2 regions of the Streptomyces sp. NPDC016562 genome follow, and region 1 is predicted to be linked to the other one. Evidence: predicted binding sites of a transcription regulator. Region 1 holds the regulator's gene; the other holds the start of a gene.
What was found. The regulator HspR, encoded in region 1, represses chaperone genes until heat shock. The targets are predictions, from matches to a motif close to TTGAGNNNNNNNNNCTCAA.
Positions count from the first base shown of each region.

Region 2: lon (endopeptidase La) is a predicted target of HspR. The motif match lies at 4,560-4,578, and genes of this name have one in related genera.

Region 1 is NZ_JBIBRZ010000004.1:225,575-234,134, forward strand. It holds gene clpB (ATP-dependent chaperone ClpB) at 1-385, opposite strand, end outside; gene ACF059_RS19485 (TIGR03618 family F420-dependent PPOX class oxidoreductase) at 522-935, shown strand; gene ACF059_RS19490 ((2Fe-2S)-binding protein) at 1,070-1,351, opposite strand; gene ACF059_RS19495 (helix-turn-helix transcriptional regulator) at 1,738-2,796, shown strand; gene ACF059_RS19500 (heat shock protein transcriptional repressor HspR) at 2,868-3,335, opposite strand; gene dnaJ (molecular chaperone DnaJ) at 3,338-4,516, opposite strand; gene grpE (nucleotide exchange factor GrpE) at 4,556-5,233, opposite strand; gene dnaK (molecular chaperone DnaK) at 5,233-7,080, opposite strand; gene ACF059_RS19520 (sugar transferase) at 7,332-7,871, shown strand; gene ACF059_RS19525 (heterodisulfide reductase-related iron-sulfur binding cluster) at 7,981-8,560, shown strand, end outside.
Region 2 is NZ_JBIBRZ010000001.1:405,272-413,831, reverse strand. It holds gene ACF059_RS01865 (response regulator transcription factor) at 1-554, opposite strand, end outside; gene ACF059_RS01860 (hypothetical protein) at 721-1,296, opposite strand; gene ACF059_RS01855 (hypothetical protein) at 1,333-2,715, shown strand; gene ACF059_RS01850 (sulfurtransferase) at 3,188-4,045, shown strand; gene ACF059_RS01845 (hypothetical protein) at 4,082-4,387, opposite strand; gene lon (endopeptidase La) at 4,601-6,997, shown strand; gene ACF059_RS01835 (MarR family transcriptional regulator) at 7,045-7,485, shown strand; gene ACF059_RS01830 (hypothetical protein) at 7,781-8,554, opposite strand.

The DNA of each region.
Region 1 (8,560 bases):
CGGAAAGGACCTCACCGGCCGGGCCGCCCTTGGCGGCGATGGCGATGAGCAGGTGTTCGGTGGAGAGGTACTCGTCCCCGAGCTTGCCGGCCCGCTCGTCGGCCTCGGCGAGGACGGCGAGCAGCTCCCGGGTGGGCTGCGGGGGCGCGACCGTGGAGCCCGTGACGCTGGGCAGGGCGGCGAGCAGCCGCTCGGCGCCGGCGCGGACGGCGGCCTGGTCGGCGTCGGAGGCCACCAGCAGGTCGATGACGTTCTCGTTGTCCTCGCCCGCGAGCAGGGCCAGCAGCAGGTGGGCGGGGGTCAGGTCGGCGTGGCCGTCCTTGACGGCCCTGCTCGTGGCCGCGTTCAGCGCGTCCCGGCTCTTGTTGGTCAGCTCGGCGTCCACGGCGTTTTCTCCTCTCCAAAGGGTGCGACTTCACTACGACGGAGTCACGACTGAGTCTGACAGAAACAGCGTCTGCAAAGTTGAGTCTATTCCACTCAAGACTGGGGAGGGTACGAGGGAGACGTACGCTTCGGCCATGTCCCATGACGTACTCAACCCGACGCCCGAGTACCTCGCCTTCTGGCAGGAGCGGCACGTCTGCACGCTGACCACCCCGCGCCCGGACGGCACGCCCCACGTGGTGCCGGTGGGCGTGACGTACGACCCGCAGGCCGGCCTGGCCCGGGTGATCAGCAACAAGCACAGCAAGAAGGTCCGCAACATCCTGGCGGCCCAGGCGGCGCAGCCGGGGGGCGCGCGGGTGGCGGTGTGCCAGATGGAGGGGCGCCGCTGGGCGACGCTGGAGGGGCGCGCGGTGATCCGTACGGACGAGGCGTCGGTCGCCGACGCGGTGGCGCGCTACGCGCAGCGCTACGGGCGCACGCCGTCGCCCAATCCGGACCGGGTCGTCATGGAGATCACCCTGGACCGGGCCATGGGGCGCGCGTGAGCCGTTGAGCCTTCATCTTGTCCGGTTCGACACCTGGACGCGGACATCACAACGGCGCCATCGTGGTCAGGTCCACGATGGCGCCGTTGTGTGGGGGTAGCGCCTGAGCGATCTGGGACGACGGGGGAATCGCTTCAGGCACTGCGGGGGGTGGCGGTGGTGATATCGGGTTCGAACAGCTGGTGGTCCCGCTGATCGAGATTGACGAAGACCATTCCGTAGCGCACCTCGCAGCGGACGGGCTGCGGCGCGCCCCGCGGGCGGCGCAGGCACCGGTAGGCACGTACGTCCTCGTCCTCCTCGCGCACGATGACGATCGGTTGGCCGAACAGGGTGACCATCAACGAATCGCCAGGGTGGGGGATGGCCGTGGCGAGATCGATGAACTGCCACCCCGAGCGGTAGGCGGAGGCCATCTCGCGGCGGAAGCCGCGGTCGTCGGGGGTCACGCGGACACCGTCACAGGTGCGTCGGTCCACCCTGTATCGGCACCGCCCAGCTGGCCGCTGGTCCAGCCGGTGTCCGCGTACTTGCCCGCGGGCGCCGTGGTCCAGCCGGTGTCGAACTCGGTGCTCGTCAGGGTCGTGCCCTGACCGCCCCTAGCGCTCCCCGCGTCACTTTCGACGGCGCTGACTGCCCCAAAAACCGCAACGGCGGAGAAACCTATGGCAAGCACCGAGCGAAGCATTCTCTTGAACATGGTCGGCTTCGTCCTCACTTGATGGAATCCTCTCCCCCGCGTGTCAGACGATGGCTCATTCAGGCACGTCAATGCCACAGGGACGATGCATCATGTTCTTGCATGTTCAGGACCCTGGGGGGTGGAGATTTGACGCGAAACGGGACGAAGCCGACACATCCTCACCCCGTCACGTCCATGTGCGGTGAGGGAACACGGCTGTACGCCACTGCGCTGAGCACCGGCCGGATCGCCCGGAGCGAGATCCAGAACGCCCCCTGCCTGCTTGAATTCGCCCTTCTGCAGCCCGACCCGGATGACGCGAACCAGCTCCGCCCGGTTCCCCCGTCCGTCGCTCTGGCTCAACGGCTCCATCCGATTGAACGTGAGATCCAGGACCGCCGACGCAGCGCTGTAGATCTCACCGACACTTTCGAGCCTTTCCTGGCCATCAGCGCACAGAGCCCGGCCAACACCCACGCCATCACGGTGCTGGAGGGCTTCGAGCGGATCAACGCCGCGCTGAACCTCGCGACGGCCGAATGCCACACCGAGGTGCTCACCGTCCAGCCGGGCGGCGCACGGCCCTCCGAGGCCCTCACGCAGGCCCTGGAGCGCGACCAGCCGCTGATCGACCGCGGGGTCAGCATACGGACCCTCTACCAGCACACCGCGCGGCACAGCCAGGGCACGCTCGCCTACGTGGACCGGATCTCCACGGGCAAGGTGGAGATCCGCACGCTCGAAGAACTGATAGAGCGCCTGATCATCTTCGACCGCACGGTGGCCTTCATCCCGGTGAGCGACGACCGGCGGGTCGCCCTGGAACTGCGCCACCCCGGCCTGGTCGACTACCTCATCAAGGTGTTCGAGCAGCTGTGGCACCGCGCCGTGCCCCTCCAGCAGGAAGTCACCTACCGGCGCACCCCCGGCGGGATCTCCGGCGTGCAGCGCAGCATCGCCCAGCTGCTCATCGAGGGCCACGTCGACGAGGCCATCGCCCGCCGCCTCGGCATGAACGTGCGCACCTGCCGCGCCCACATCGCCAAACTGGCCACCACCCTCGGCAGCGGCAGCCGCGCCCAGCTCGGCTACCTCATCGCCCAGTCGGGCATCCTCACCCGGCCCTGCGACCCGGGGCAGCCCTGCGACCCCGAGGACCTGGACCCGGAAGGCCTCTAGAAACGCCTCAGGCCCCGCCCTGGGAGGGGCGGAGCCTGAGGGTGGACACGAACACCGGCGCGCGTCCTGCGTCAGTCCATCGGCCGCTTGGGGCTCGGCCGCCACACGACGAGGGCACTGCCCGGCTGCGGAGGCTGGTACGGGACCAGGTCGCGCCGGTACGAGGCGTGCACCTGGGCCTCGCGGGCCCGCAGCGTGGCCGCCGCACCGTCCACCGCGGCGGAGAGCTCGGCCACGCGCTGCTGGAGCGCGGCGACCTGGTTCTCCAGCTCGATGATCCGCTTGATGCCCGCCAGGTTGATCCCCTCGTCCTGGGACAGCGCCTGCACCGTACGGAGCAGCTCGATGTCACGGGCCGAATAGCGCCGGCCGCGCCCGGCCGTACGGTCCGGGGAGACCAGGCCGAGACGGTCGTACTGGCGGAGGGTCTGCGGGTGCAGGCCCGAGAGCTGGGCGGCCACCGAGATCACGTAGACCGGGGTCTCGTCGGTGAGCTGGTACCCATTCCCCAAGCGGGAGGTTCGTCGGCGGCCGTCCATGCTCATGCTCCCTTCGCGGACTCGAACAGGGCGGAGCGCGGGTCGTGCGACTCCGTCGCCTCTCGGTACATCTCCAGCGCGTCGCGGGCCTTGTCCGACAGCTCGGTCGGGACCTCGACCTCCACCGTGACCAGCAGGTCGCCGCGGGTGCCGTCCTTGCGGACCGCGCCCTTGCCGCGGGCCCGCATGGTGCGGCCGTTGGGCGTGCCCGGGGGCAGCTTCAGCGTCACCGAGGGGCCGTTGAGGGTCGGGACCTTGATGTCGGCGCCCAGCGCCGCCTCCGTGAACGTCACCGGCACGGTCACCGTCAGGTTGTCGTCCTTGCGGCCGAACACCGGGTGGGTGCCGACGTGCACGACGACGTAGAGGTCACCGGCGTGACCGCCGCGCTCGCCCGGCGCGCCCTTGCCGCGCAGCCGGATCCGCTGGCCGTCGGAGACGCCCGCCGGGATCCGGACCTGCATGGTGCGCGAGCTGCGGGCGCGCCCGCTGCCCTTGCAGACCTCGCACGGGTTCTCCGCGATCAGGCCGCGGCCCTTGCAGTCCGCGCACGGGTCGGTCAGCGAGAAGCCGCCGCCGCTGCCCCGCGAGACCTGGCCGGTGCCGACGCAGGTCGGGCACACCCGGGGGGTGCCGTTCTTGTCGCCGGTGCCCGAACAGGCCTTGCAGGGCGCCTGGGAGGACATCCGCAGCGGGACCGTGGCCCCGTCCACCGCCTCCGTGAAGGAGAGGGTGACCTCGGACTCGATGTCCTGCCCGCGGCGCGGCTGGGTGCGGGTGCCCGCACCGGGGCCGGCGCCGCGGTTGAAGAGGCCGCCGAAGACGTCGCCCAGACCGCCGCCGAAACCGCCGGCCTGGCCGCCCGGCTGGCCCCCGAAGAGGTCACCCAGGTCGAAGTTGAACGAGCCGCCGCCCCCGCCCGGCCCCGGGCGGAAGCCGCCGTTGCCGAACAGGGCGCGCGCCTCGTCGTACTCCTTGCGCTTCTTCGCGTCGCCGAGGATGTCGTTCGCCTCGGAGATCTCCTTGAAGCGCTCCTCGGCCGAGGCGTCGCCCTTGTTGGCGTCCGGGTGGAACTCGCGTGCGAGCTTCCGGTACGCCTTCTTGATCTCGGCCTCGGTGGCGTCCTTCGGGACACCGAGGACCTTGTAGTAGTCCTTCTCGACGAAGTCCTTCGTGCTCATCCCCGGTGTCCCTCCTCTCGTGCCTCTACGTGTGGTGCGTCAGCCCTTGTCGGGGGCATCCGCGTCCTCCGACGACGACGGCGCTTCGCCTTCCGCGGCCGCCGGGTCGGAGCCTGCGGACTTGGGGGCCGCGCCCGGCTGGGGCTCGGCCACCGCGACCCGTGCGGGACGGATCGTACGCTCGCCGATTCGGTACCCCGGCTGCAGGATCGCCACGCAGGTCGTCTCGGTGACGTCCGGCGCGTACGAGTGCATCAGCGCCTCGTGGATCGTCGGGTCGAAGGGCTCGCCCTCCTTGCCGAACTGCTGCAGGCCCATCTTGGCGGCGACCGTCTCCAGCGATTCGGCCACCGACTTGAAGCCGCCGACCAGCTCGCCGTGATCCCGCGCCCGGCCGATGTCGTCCAGGGTCGGGAGCAGCTCCGTCAGGAGGGACGCGACCGCGATCTCCTTGACGGTGATCCGGTCCCGCTCCACCCGGCGGCGGTAGTTCTGGTACTCCGCCTGGAGCCGCTGGAGGTCCGCGGTGCGCTCCGAGAGCGCCGTACGGGCCTGGTCCAGCTGCGCCAGCAGGGCCGTGTCCTGTGCGGTGTCCCCGGCCGGGGCCGCCCCCTCCGCCGTGTCGGCGGAGTCGGCGGCCTTCGGCTCGGCGTCGTCCTGAGCGGCGTCGGCGGGGACGTCGGGCTTCTCCTCGAAGCCCGGGGTCTCCTCCGACATCAGGCAGCGCCACCCTTCGGCTTCTCGTCGTCGACGATCTCGGCGTCGACGACGTCGTCGTCGGCCTTGGCCTGGCCCGCGTCACCGGCGCCGCCGGCGGCGCCCTGAGCGGCCTGGGCGTCGGCGTAGATGGCCTGGCCGAGCTTCTGGCTGACCGCGGCGAGCTTCTCGGTCGCGGTGCGGATCTCGGCCGTGTCCTCGCCCTTGAGCGTCTCCTTCAGCTCGGAGACGGCCGCCTCGACCTCGGTCTTGACGTCGGCCGGGACCTTGTCCTCGTTGTCCTTGACGAACTTCTCCGTCTGGTAGACGAGCTGCTCGCCCTGGTTGCGGGACTCGGCGGCCTCCTTGCGGCGCAGGTCCTCCTCCGCGTACTGCTCCGCCTCCTGGCGCATGCGGTCGACCTCGTCCTTGCCGAGCGAGGAGCCGCCGGTGACGGTCATCTTCTGCTCCTTGCCCGTGCCGAGGTCCTTGGCCGTGACGTGCATGATGCCGTTGGCGTCGATGTCGAAGGAGACCTCGATCTGCGGGACGCCCCGCGGGGCCGGCGGCAGGCCCGTCAGCTCGAACATGCCGAGCTTCTTGTTGTACGCCGCGATCTCGCGCTCGCCCTGGTAGACCTGGATCTGCACGGACGGCTGGTTGTCCTCGGCCGTCGTGAAGATCTCCGAGCGCTTGGTCGGGATCGTGGTGTTGCGCTCGATGAGCTTGGTCATGATGCCGCCCTTGGTCTCGATGCCCAGGGACAGCGGGGTCACGTCGAGGAGCAGGACGTCCTTGACCTCACCCTTGAGCACACCGGCCTGGAGGGTGGCGCCGATGGCGACGACCTCGTCCGGGTTGACGCCCTTGTTGGCGTCCTGACCGCCGGTGAGCTCCTTGACGAGCTCGGCGACGGCCGGCATGCGGGTGGAGCCGCCGACCAGGACCACGTGGTCGATCTCGGACAGCTGGATGCCGGCGTCCTTGATGACGTTGTGGAACGGGGTCTTGCAGCGGTCCAGGAGGTCCGCGGTGAGCTGCTGGAACTGCGAGCGCGTGAGCTTCTCGTCCAGGTGCAGCGGGCCCTCGGCGGAAGCCGTGATGTAGGGCAGGTTGATCGAGGTCTCCGTGGAGGAGGACAGCTCGATCTTCGCCTTCTCGGCGGCCTCGCGCAGACGCTGGAGCGCCATCTTGTCCTTGGACAGGTCGACGCCGTGGCCGTTCTGGAACTGCTTCACGAGGTAGTCGACGACGCGCTGGTCCCAGTCGTCGCCACCGAGGTGGTTGTCACCGTTGGTGGCCTTGACCTCGACGACACCGTCGCCGATCTCCAGGAGCGACACGTCGAAGGTGCCGCCACCGAGGTCGAAGACGAGAATGGTCTGGTCGTCCTTGTCGAGACCGTAGGCCAGGGCGGCGGCCGTCGGCTCGTTGACGATGCGCAGGACGTTGAGGCCCGCGATCTCGCCGGCCTCCTTCGTCGCCTGACGCTCGGAGTCGTTGAAGTAGGCCGGGACGGTGATGACCGCGTCCGTGACCTTCTCACCCAGGTAGGCCTCGGCGTCGCGCTTCAGCTTCTGCAGGATGAAGGCGCTCATCTGCTGCGGGTTGAAGTCCTTGCCATCCAGGTTGATCTTCCAGTCAGTGCCCATGTGGCGCTTGACGGAGCGGATGGTCCGGTCCACGTTCGTGACCGCCTGGCGCTTGGCCACCTCGCCGACGAGGACCTCGCCGTTCTTGGCGAAGGCGACGACGGACGGCGTGGTCCTGGCGCCCTCGGCGTTGGTGATGACGGTGGGCTCGCCGCCTTCCAGAACGCTGACGACGGAGTTAGTGGTGCCCAGGTCGATGCCGACCGCACGTGCCATTTCGATTCCTCCAGCTGACTTGAGTGGAACAGACTCAACCATGCCGCATCGCCGCGCCGTCGTCAACAGAGCTGAGTCGAGGGGGCTCAACCTTTAGGCCCCGCTTACGCGCAAGCCAGGGACTCCGCGGGGGCGGGGCGGGCGTTCCGTGCGGCCGCGGGGCACTGCTCCAGAAGCGGCGGGGCGGCCGAACGGGTCACCCCGCCGCGCGGCGCCCCGCCGCCGCCACGCGCATGCGGCAGCGTGCTGGCATGCCCCTCACACTGACCGCCCCGCGGGTCCGGGTCCGGGTCCCCGCCGCCCCGCCGGCGAAGCGGGTGCTCGACGTGCTCGGGGCGGTGATCCTGCTGGTCCTGTGCGCGGCGCCGCTCGCGCTGGCCGCCGGGCTCCTCTACGCGACGCAGCGCGCGCGGCCCCCCGTCGTGAAGGAGCCCGCCGCCGGCCTGGGCGGGCGGCCGTTCCACACCTGGCGGCTGCGCACCGACGGCACGGGCCGGGTCGGGGAGGCGCTGGACCGGTGCGCGCTCGACGCGCTCCCGCAGCTGTTCAACGTGCTCCGCGGGGAGATGTCCCTGGTGGGGCCGCGCCCGGAGCCCCGTACCGACCGCCCCGACCGGCTCCTCGTACGGCCCGGAATGACCGGATTGTGGCAGGTGAGCGCACGTTCGGATCTTCCGTGGGAGGAGATGGCCCTGCTCGACCGTCATTATGTGGAGAACCACTGGCTGGGGATGGACCTGGCGATCCTGGCGCAGACCCCGCGGGCGGCCTACCGTCATAGGCAAGCCTGAGCGACACAGATCACCGCACGCTCGGCTACATTGCGGCGTCGGGAATGGGTAACCTCAGGCCTTGACTATATAAGTTACCGCTTAGTAATGCCGCTCGAGGAGCCCTCCCATGCAACTCGCCGCGATCATCGTGTCGCTGGTCCTGACCGTGGTCGGCGTCGCGCTGCTCGCCCGAGCCGTGGCGCAGATCTACCGCTTCGTGAAGCTCGGCCAGCCCGTGCCGGCCGGCAGCCGCACGGACGACCCGAAGGCCCGAACCCTCACCCTCGTCCGCGAGTTCCTCGGCCACAGCCGCATGAACCGCTGGGGCATCGTCGGCTTCGCGCACTGGTTCGTCGCGATCGGCTTCCTGACCCTGCCGCCGACGCTGGCGCAGGCCTACGGACAGCTCTTCGAGGCCGACTGGGTGCTGCCGGTCGTCGGCGGCTTCCTGCCGTTCGAGCTGTACATCGAGTTCATCGGCCTGATGACGGTCGTCGGCATCGTCGTGCTGATGGTGATCCGCCTGCTCAGCCTGCCCTCGCGGGCCGGCCGCAAGTCGCGCTTCACCGGCTCGAAGGCCTGGCAGGCGTACTTCGTCGAGTACATCATCCTCACCATCGGCCTCGCGATCCTGTGCCTGCGCGGGCTCGAAGGCGCGATCCACCACGTGGACTCGTACGAGCCGGCGTACTTCGTCTCGTACCCGC
Region 2 (8,560 bases), on a different contig from region 1:
AGGCACACCAGCAGGTCGAACTCGGTCGGCGTCAGGTGCACGTCCTCGGCCTGCACCCGGACCCGGCGCTGCGCGTGGTCGATCTCCAGGTCGCCCAGGCGCAGGGTGGCCCCGCGCGGGGCGTGCGCCGCGATCGTCGCGCGCTCCACCCGCCTCAGCAGGACGTGGACCCGCGCGGCGAGCTCGCGCATCGAGAACGGCTTCGTCATGTAGTCGTCCGCGCCGACCCCGAGACCGACCAGCAGGTCGGTCTCGTCGTCCCGCGCTGTGAGCATCAGCACAGGGACCGGCCGCTGCGCCTGGACCCGGCGGCAGACCTCCAGCCCGTCGAAGCCGGGCAGCATGACGTCCAGGACCAGCAGCTCGGGCAGCCAGCTCTCGGCCGCGGCCACGGCGGCCGGGCCGTCCGGGGCCGTCTGCACCTGGAAGCCCTCGGCGCGCAGGCGGGCCGCGATGGCCTCGGCGATGGTGTGGTCGTCCTCGACGACGAGCACACGCCGCTGGGCGCCGGGTGTCGCTGCGGCGCCGTTGTGAGTGGTGTGCGTCTGTTCCATTTCCGCCCCTGAAGATCCCGCGTGAATGGGGTGCAGCGTAGAGGAGGCACCGGCCTGCGGCTACGTGGGGTGGGAGTCACGGCAAATGTGCGGGACCTCTGCAAATGGAAGGGGATGTACCGGGTGTCCCGGGCGGAATCGGGGCTAAATCAAGGCCGCATCGGGGTCAGGAGGAGGCGCCCTGAGGCGCCGTGAACGGCGGCAGCGCGTCCAGTACCTTCGTCAGGGTCCGCGGCAGGGACCCCTCGTCACCCGCCACCTCGAAGCCGCCGTGCGCGAACGCGTAGAAGAACCCGTCGTAGATCTTCGGGCCGCCCGTCGAGATCCGCGGCAGCCGGGCGAAGTCCGCCTCCCGGAGGGCGGTGCGCAGGGCCGCCAGCTCCGCCTCGGACAGCTTTCCGGTGCCCTGCGGGCCCGCCTTGGCGTCCAGCCGGGTCCACGAGCCGTCGTCCTTGACGACGAGCGTGTGGGTCTGGCCGGCGAAGCCGCCGCTGCGGGTGACGCGGACCAGGGTCGCGGAGGGGTCGGGGAGCGGCTCGGCCGACGGGCTCGCGCCGGGGGCGGGGGCCGTGCTCGGACCCGTCGCGGTGGAGGTGTTCGGGGGCGCGTGCGAGGGCGCCTGCGGGGTTGCCTTCGGGGGCGCGCCGTCGCCGCTCCCGGAACCACTCGGCCCGCATCCGGCCACCAGGAGCGCACCGAGCAGCAGCAGGAGAACCGCCGCCACCGACCGGAACGCGCGCACACCCACCTCCGCAGGCACTGGGGTCCAACCCCGAGTATGGAGTGCGCACACCCGTTCCGACAGCTACCGGAGGCCGACATCAGCCGGATCGCCCCCTGGCGACTGCTCCCGCCGCTGCTCGCCGCGGTCCTCGGCCTCTGGGGTCTGGAGCGGGGCGCCAGCATGTGGCGCGACGAGTCCGTCACCTGGCAGGTGGCCCACCGGCCGCTCGGCGGGATCTGGGAGCTGCTGGGCCAGGTGGACGCGGTCCACGGGCTGTACTACCTGCTCATGCACGCCGTCTTCCAGACCTGGGACGGCGGCCTGTGGGCCCTGCGACTGCCCTCCGTCGCCGCCACCGCCCTCGCGGCCGCCGGGGTGGCCGCCGTCGCCCACCGGCTCGCGGGGGAGCGGGCGGCGCTGCTCGCCGGCTCGGCGTACGCGCTGCTCCCGCCGGTACAGATGTACGCGCAGGAGGGGCGCTCGTACGCCCTGGTCGCCGCCGCGGTGGTCTGGTCGACGTATCTGATGCTGCGCGAGCGCTGGGCGGCGTACGCGGTGGTCCTGCTGCTCGGCTGCTGGCTGCACGAGTTCGCCGTGCTGGCCCTGCTCGCCCACGGTTTCACCGCCTGGCGCTCGCGCGGCTGGCGGTGGAGCGCCGCGGCCGTCGTGGCGCTGCTGCTGCCGCTGGCCGTGGCGAGCGCGCGGCAGGCCGAGCAGCAGCTCGGCTGGCTCGGGCGGCCCAGCGGGCAGGACTGGGCGGCGTACGCGGTGCTCGCGGCGGCCGTGCTGCTGCTCGCCCGCGGCGCGTGCGGGGAGCTCGTACGGGTGGCGCTGCCGCTCGCCCTGCTGCCGCCCGGGCTGCTGATGGTGATCTCGCTGGTCCACCCCTGGTACGTCGACCGGTACGTGCTCTACGCGCTGGCCGGGCTCGCCCTGCTGGCCGGGGCCCGGCTGGCGCAGGCCCGCGGGTGGTGGCCGTGGCTGCTGGCCGGGGCCCTGCTGGTGCCGTTCGGCTTCTGGTCGGTGTGGCTGCGTACGCCCGAGAGCCGCAAGGACGACGTCCTCGCGGTGGCCGCCGCCGTGCGGGAACGGGCCGGGCCGGGGGACGCGGTGGTGTTCATGCCGTCGCGGCGGCGCGAGTGGCTGCTGTCCTCGCCGGGGGCGTACGAGCCGCTGCGCGACGTGGCCCTGGACCGCACCCCGGCGGCTTCGCACAGCCTCCAGGGCACCGAACTCCCCCCGGACCGCATCCGCGCGGCCCTGCTCACGGCCCCCCGCGTCATCGCCCTGCTGGACCCGCCCGGACAGCCCCTGGACCCGTACCCCCAGGAGGCGGTCAAACGCGACACCCTCGCGGCCCGCTTCGACCTCTGCTCCATCACCAAGCTCCACGGCGCCCGCGTGGCGGTCTACGCCCCGAGGGGCGCGTGCGGCTAGCGCCTGCGGCGTGCCGTGCGGGTGTGGCGGCCCGCCTGCGGCGACGCCTGCGGCTTTGCCCGCGCTGACCCCTGCGGCCGGGCCGGCCGACGCGGCCCCGATCCGGTCCGGCCCGGCGTGCGTGCCGCGGGCTCTGGGGGCGAAGCCCCCGGGCCACCCGGCTCCGGCCGGCACTGGGCTCCGCCCGCGGCCTGGGCTCTGCCTGTAGCCCGGGCCGGGCCCGAAACCGGGCTGGGCCCGTGGCCCGGGCTGGCCAGGGTCCCGTGATGGGCCCGCAGCCGGGCCCGGCCGGTACTGGGCTCCGCCCGTGGCCCGGGCCGGGCCCGCAGCCGGGTTCGGCCGGGGCCTCGTTCAGGCTTCGCCCCGGGCCCCGTTCGCACGCCGCGAGGCCGAGTCCGGGCGGGTGGGGGCGGGTTGGGGTGGAGTGCAGCGGAGGATGGCATGGTCCACATCGCTCACACGGAGGTGCCGAATGACCATGCCGCAGAAGGCCGCGACCCCGCTGACCGTGCCCGGACCGCTCGTCGGGGCCGAGTGGCTGGCCGCGCGGCTCGGGGCGCCCGGGCTGGTGCTCTTCGACGCCTCCGTCGGGGCCCACCGCGGCGCCGGCCGGCGCATACCCGGCGCGCGGCCGTTCGACCTCGACGGCGCCCTGTCCGACCACGACGCGCCCGCTCCGCACACCATGCCCGGCGCCGCCGCGTTCACCGAGGCGGTGCGCGCCCTCGGGCTCGACGACTCCGACACCGTCGTCGTCTACGACGGCGCCGGCGTCTACTCCAGCGCCCGCGCCTGGTGGATGCTGCGCGCCATGGGCTTCGACCGCGCGGCCGTCCTCGACGGCGGGCTGCCCGCCTGGACCGCCGCCGGGCTGCCCGTCGAGGCGACCGGTCCCGCGTACGAGGGCCCGCGCGGCTCCTTCACCGCCCGGCCCCGCCCCGGGCTGCTGGTCGACAGCGCCGCCGTCACCGACGCCCTGGCCGACCCGGACGCGGCGGTCCTCGACGCCCGCACCCGCGAACGCTTCGCCGGCACCGCCCCCGAACCCCGCCCCGGTCTGCGCGGCGGCCACATGCCCGGCGCGGTCAACCTCCCCTTCGGCGAGCTCCAGCGGCCCGGCGGCCTGATGCGCCCGGCCGCCGAACTCCGCGCGGCCGTCGAGGCGGTGGCCGGAGAGCGGCAGCGGCTCTACTTCAGCTGCGGGTCCGGCGTGACCGCCTGCGTGCTCGCCCTCGCCGCCGACCTCGCCGGCTACCGCGACCTGGCGGTGTACGACGGCTCCTGGAGCGAGTGGGGCACGCCGTCGGCGCTCCCCGTGACCACCGGGTGAGAGCGCTCCCGGCCGTCGGGCCGGTCGTGAGGTCCCTTATGCCCCGCCGCCGCTGACGCCCGGGGCGACGAAGCGCCTGTGCAAGGGGAAGAACTTCGGATCGGGATCGCTCTGCACGCCCAGTTCACCCTTGAGCACGGGGGCCACCCGGGCGGCGATGAACCGGCTGAAGTGCTCCTCGGACTCCCAGATGTCCATCACGTTGAGGCCGCCGTCGACGAACCACGCGGCGTGCAGGACGCAGCCGTCCGGAGCGTCCTGTTCCCACCGCACCCGTTCACGGACCGTGTCGTAGACGTCCGGTGTGATTTCGGGCCAGGAAAAGGTCATCACGACTGCCATGGAGATCCCTTCGAGCGCCTGCGGCGCGGTAGGCGGATGGCACACGGGCTTCGCCGCCGACGCTAAGCCGCCACCCCCACCCCGGCACTCCGGGTCGCCCATCCGTGCCGACGGAGGCAGCTGTTCGCCGCCGGCGAACGCGCGTTGGGGAACATTGGGTGACGCATGAGCATTGAGTCGGCATAGCTCAACTTCACTGCCGGAGGGAAGATCATGGCTTCGACGTCCGTACCGCTCACCCTGCCCGTGTTGCCACTCGACGACGAGGTCGTGCTGCCCGGCATGGTCGTTCCGCTGGACCTCTCCGACGCCGAGGTGCGCGCGGCCGTCGAGGCCGCGCAGGCCGCGGCCGGACAGGGCAAGCCCCGCGTGCTGCTCGTGCCGCGCGTCGACGGGAAGTACGCCGGGACCGGGGTGCTCGGGACGGTCGAGCAGGTGGGGCGGCTCTCCGACGGGGACCCCGGCGCGCTCATCCGCGGCCGCGGGCGGGTCCGCATCGGCGCCGGGACCACCGGGCCGGGCGCCGCGCTCTGGGTCGAGGGCGAGACCGTGGAGGAGCAGGTCCCCGACCCGCTGCCCGGCGTGGTGGCCGAGCTCGTCAAGGAGTACAAGGCGCTCGCCACCAGCTGGCTCAAGAAGCGCGGCGCCTGGCAGGTCGTCGACCGGGTCCAGCAGATCGACGGGGTCTCCGCCCTCGCGGACAACTCCGGATACTCGCCGTTCCTCACCGTGGCCCAGAAGGTCGAGCTGCTGGAGACGGCCGACCCGGTCGCCCGCCTCCGCCTCGCCGTCAAGTGGCTCAGCGAGCACCTCGCCGAGCAGGACGTCGCCGAGTCCATCGCCAAGGACGTGCAGGACGGCGTCGACAAGCAGCAGCGGGAGTTCCTGCTCCGCCGCCAGCTGGAAGCCGTACGCAAGGAACTGCGCGAGCTGGGCGGGGAGAAGGAGGGCGAGGAGTCCGACGACTACCGGGCCCGCGTCGAGGCCGCCGACCTCCCCGAGAAGGTGCGGGAGGCCGCGCTCAAGGAGGTCGAGAAGCTGGACCGGGCCAGTGACCAGAGCCCGGAGGGCTCCTGGATCCGCACCTGGCTGGACACCGTGCTCGAACTGCCCTGGAACGAGCGCACGCAGGACCAGTACGACATCCAGGGCGCCAGGGCGATCCTCGACGCCGAGCACGCCGGGCTCGGCGACGTGAAGGACCGCATCACCGAGTACCTCGCCGTCCGCAAGCGGCGCGGCGAGCGCGGCCTCGGCGTCATCGGCGGGCGCCGCGGCGGCGCCGTCCTCGCACTCGTCGGCCCGCCCGGCGTCGGCAAGACCTCCCTCGGGGAGTCCGTGGCCCACGCCATGGGCCGCAAGTTCGTCCGGGTCGCGCTCGGCGGCGTACGCGACGAGGCCGAGATCCGCGGCCACCGGCGCACCTACGTCGGCGCGCTGCCCGGCCGGATCGTCCGGGCCATCAAGGAGGCCGGGTCGATGAACCCCGTCGTCCTCCTCGACGAGATCGACAAGGTGGGCTCCGACTTCCGCGGCGACCCGGCGGCCGCCCTGCTGGAGGTCCTGGACCCCGCGCAGAACCACACCTTCCGCGACCACTACCTGGAGGTCGAACTCGACCTGAGCGACGTCGTCTTCCTGGCCACGGCCAACGTCCTGGAGGCCATCCCGGAGGCACTGGCCGACCGGATGGAGCTCGTCCGCCTCGACGGCTACACCGAGGACGAGAAGGTGGTCATCGCACGCGACCACCTGCTGCCGCGCCAGCTGGAACGCGCCGGCCTCGGCTCCGACGAGGTGGTCCTGGAGGAGGCCGCCCTGCGCAAGCTGGCCGGGGAGTACACCCGCGAGGCGGGCGTGCGCACCCTGGAACGGTCCCTCGCGCGCCTGCTGCGCAAGGTGGCCGCGCAGCACGAGCTCGGCGAGCGGGAACTGCCCTTCAGCATCGGAGCCGACGACCTGCGCGGCCTCATCGGGCGGCCCCACCACGTCCCGGAGTCCGCCCAGGACCCGTCGGAGCGGCGCACCGCCGTCCCCGGCGTGGCCACCGGCCTCGCGGTGACCGGCGCGGGCGGCGACGTCCTCTTCGTGGAGGCCTCACTGGCCGACCCCGAGACGGGCGCGGCCGGCCTGACCCTCACCGGCCAGCTCGGCGACGTCATGAAGGAGTCGGCGCAGATCGCGCTGAGCTTCCTGCGCTCGCACGGCGCGGAACTGGAACTCCCCGTCGCCGACCTGAAGGACCGGGGCGTGCACATCCACTTCCCGGCGGGCGCGGTCCCCAAGGACGGCCCGAGCGCCGGCATCACCATGACGACCGCGCTCGCCTCGCTGCTCTCCGGGCGCCAGGTCCGCACGGACGTGGCAATGACCGGTGAGGTCTCGCTGACCGGGCGGGTCCTGCCGATCGGCGGGGTCAAGCAGAAGCTGCTCGCGGCGCACCGGGCCGGGCTGACCACCGTGATCATCCCGAAGCGGAACGAAGCGGACCTGGACGACGTCCCGGCGGAGGTACTGGAGGGGCTGGAGGTGCACCCGGTGACGGACGTGCGCCAGGTACTGGAACTGGCCCTGGCCGGCGCGGAGGTGCCGGTCACCGTCGCCGCGTAGCCACCCGCTGCGAAATACTGGCCCCCCACCCATCGAAGGAGCGGTACGTGCACGGGAGCGAAGACCAGGAGTTCCTTGCCCTGGAGCGGGAGCTGTCGGTCTTCCTCCGGCGGGCCCGGGCCTCGTCCGGCGAGATGGCCCGCGAGCTGCACCCCGAGCTGGAACCCGCCGCCTACGGGCTCCTCGTACGCCTGGAGGCGGCGGGCCGCCAGCGGGCCACCGAGCTCGCCGCCTACTTCGGCGTGGGCAAGGCCACCATGAGCCGCCAGCTGCGCGCCCTGGAGGTTCTCGGCCTGGTGGCCCGCGAGCCGGACCCCGCCGACGGCCGCGCCTTCCTGGTCGGCCTCACGGAGGAAGGCCGCGAACGCTTCCTCCGCGTACGGGGCGCACGCCGCGAGCAGTACATGCGCAAACTCGCCGACTGGGACCGAGGCGAAGTAGCCGAACTGGCCCGCCTCCTCAACCAACTCAACGCCGGCGAGGAATAACCCCACCCAGCGGTCGTGCGCCGAGCGGTCCACCGGGCCGTGTCGGCGGGGCCGGGTGTGTGGCGGGGTGTCCCCGCAGGGCGTCGAACGCACCACCGCCGTACCCCCCGACCCCCCGAACCGTTCGGCGCCCGAGGAGACACCCCGGCGCGCGCCCGGCCCCGCCGCCACCCCCTGCGAGCCCGCCCGAGCCCCCACCCCCGCCGACCCAGCCCGGCCCGGAAGCACCGGCCAAGCCCACGGCCGACCCAGCCCGACCCGGCCCGACCGCGGAAGCGTCGGCCCCGACCGGCCCTCACAGCTCCGCATACACCGCCGACGCATCGTCATGCCGCTTGTACCGTCCCACCGGCCGCGCCGGATCGGACTCAAGGGTCCGCACCCGGCCGATCAACCCCTGCGCCCCCTCCTTCCGCAGCACCGCCAGGCACTCCCCCCAGTCACCCTCCCCGAACGTGTCCGTCCACCGGCTCGCCCCGTCCGTCAGCGCCGCCACCGCCCGCACCCGCTCACGCGGAGTCCGCCCCGTCACCGCCCGCGCCGCCACCGCAGGATCCGCGGCCGCCGTGAAGAAACCACCCTCCGCGTTGCGCAGCGCATCCGTCGCGGACACCGACCCCAGCACCTCCCGCGGAACCCGGTCGAGGCGGTCGTCGAGCACCGCCGTCACCTCGCCCTCCGGCGCCTGGAGGAGCAGGACGGAGTCCGACAGCACCAGGTGCTCCACGTACGCCTCGTCCCAGCGGACCATGACGACCGTCGCCTGGGGTGTGCGCACGTGAGAAAGGTCACAGGTGTCGCGGTGGGCCTCGGCCGTGGCGCGCACCGCCTCGGCCAGAATCCGGTCCAGCGGCATGTCCCGCCGGGATCCGGACAGTTCGGTCAATCGACCCCCGAGCCGGGCCGCGAACCACGGCACTCCGTGCACGCACCCGTCCTCGCCGACCGGCGGCGTGACCCCGTCCAGCGCGACCAGGACCCCACCGCCGGAGGCGGGGATCGCGGCCGACAGCCAGTCCTCATTGGGGCGTTCCGGGTGGCCGGGGGCCGAGGCGAGGTCGATGCGCATACGGGC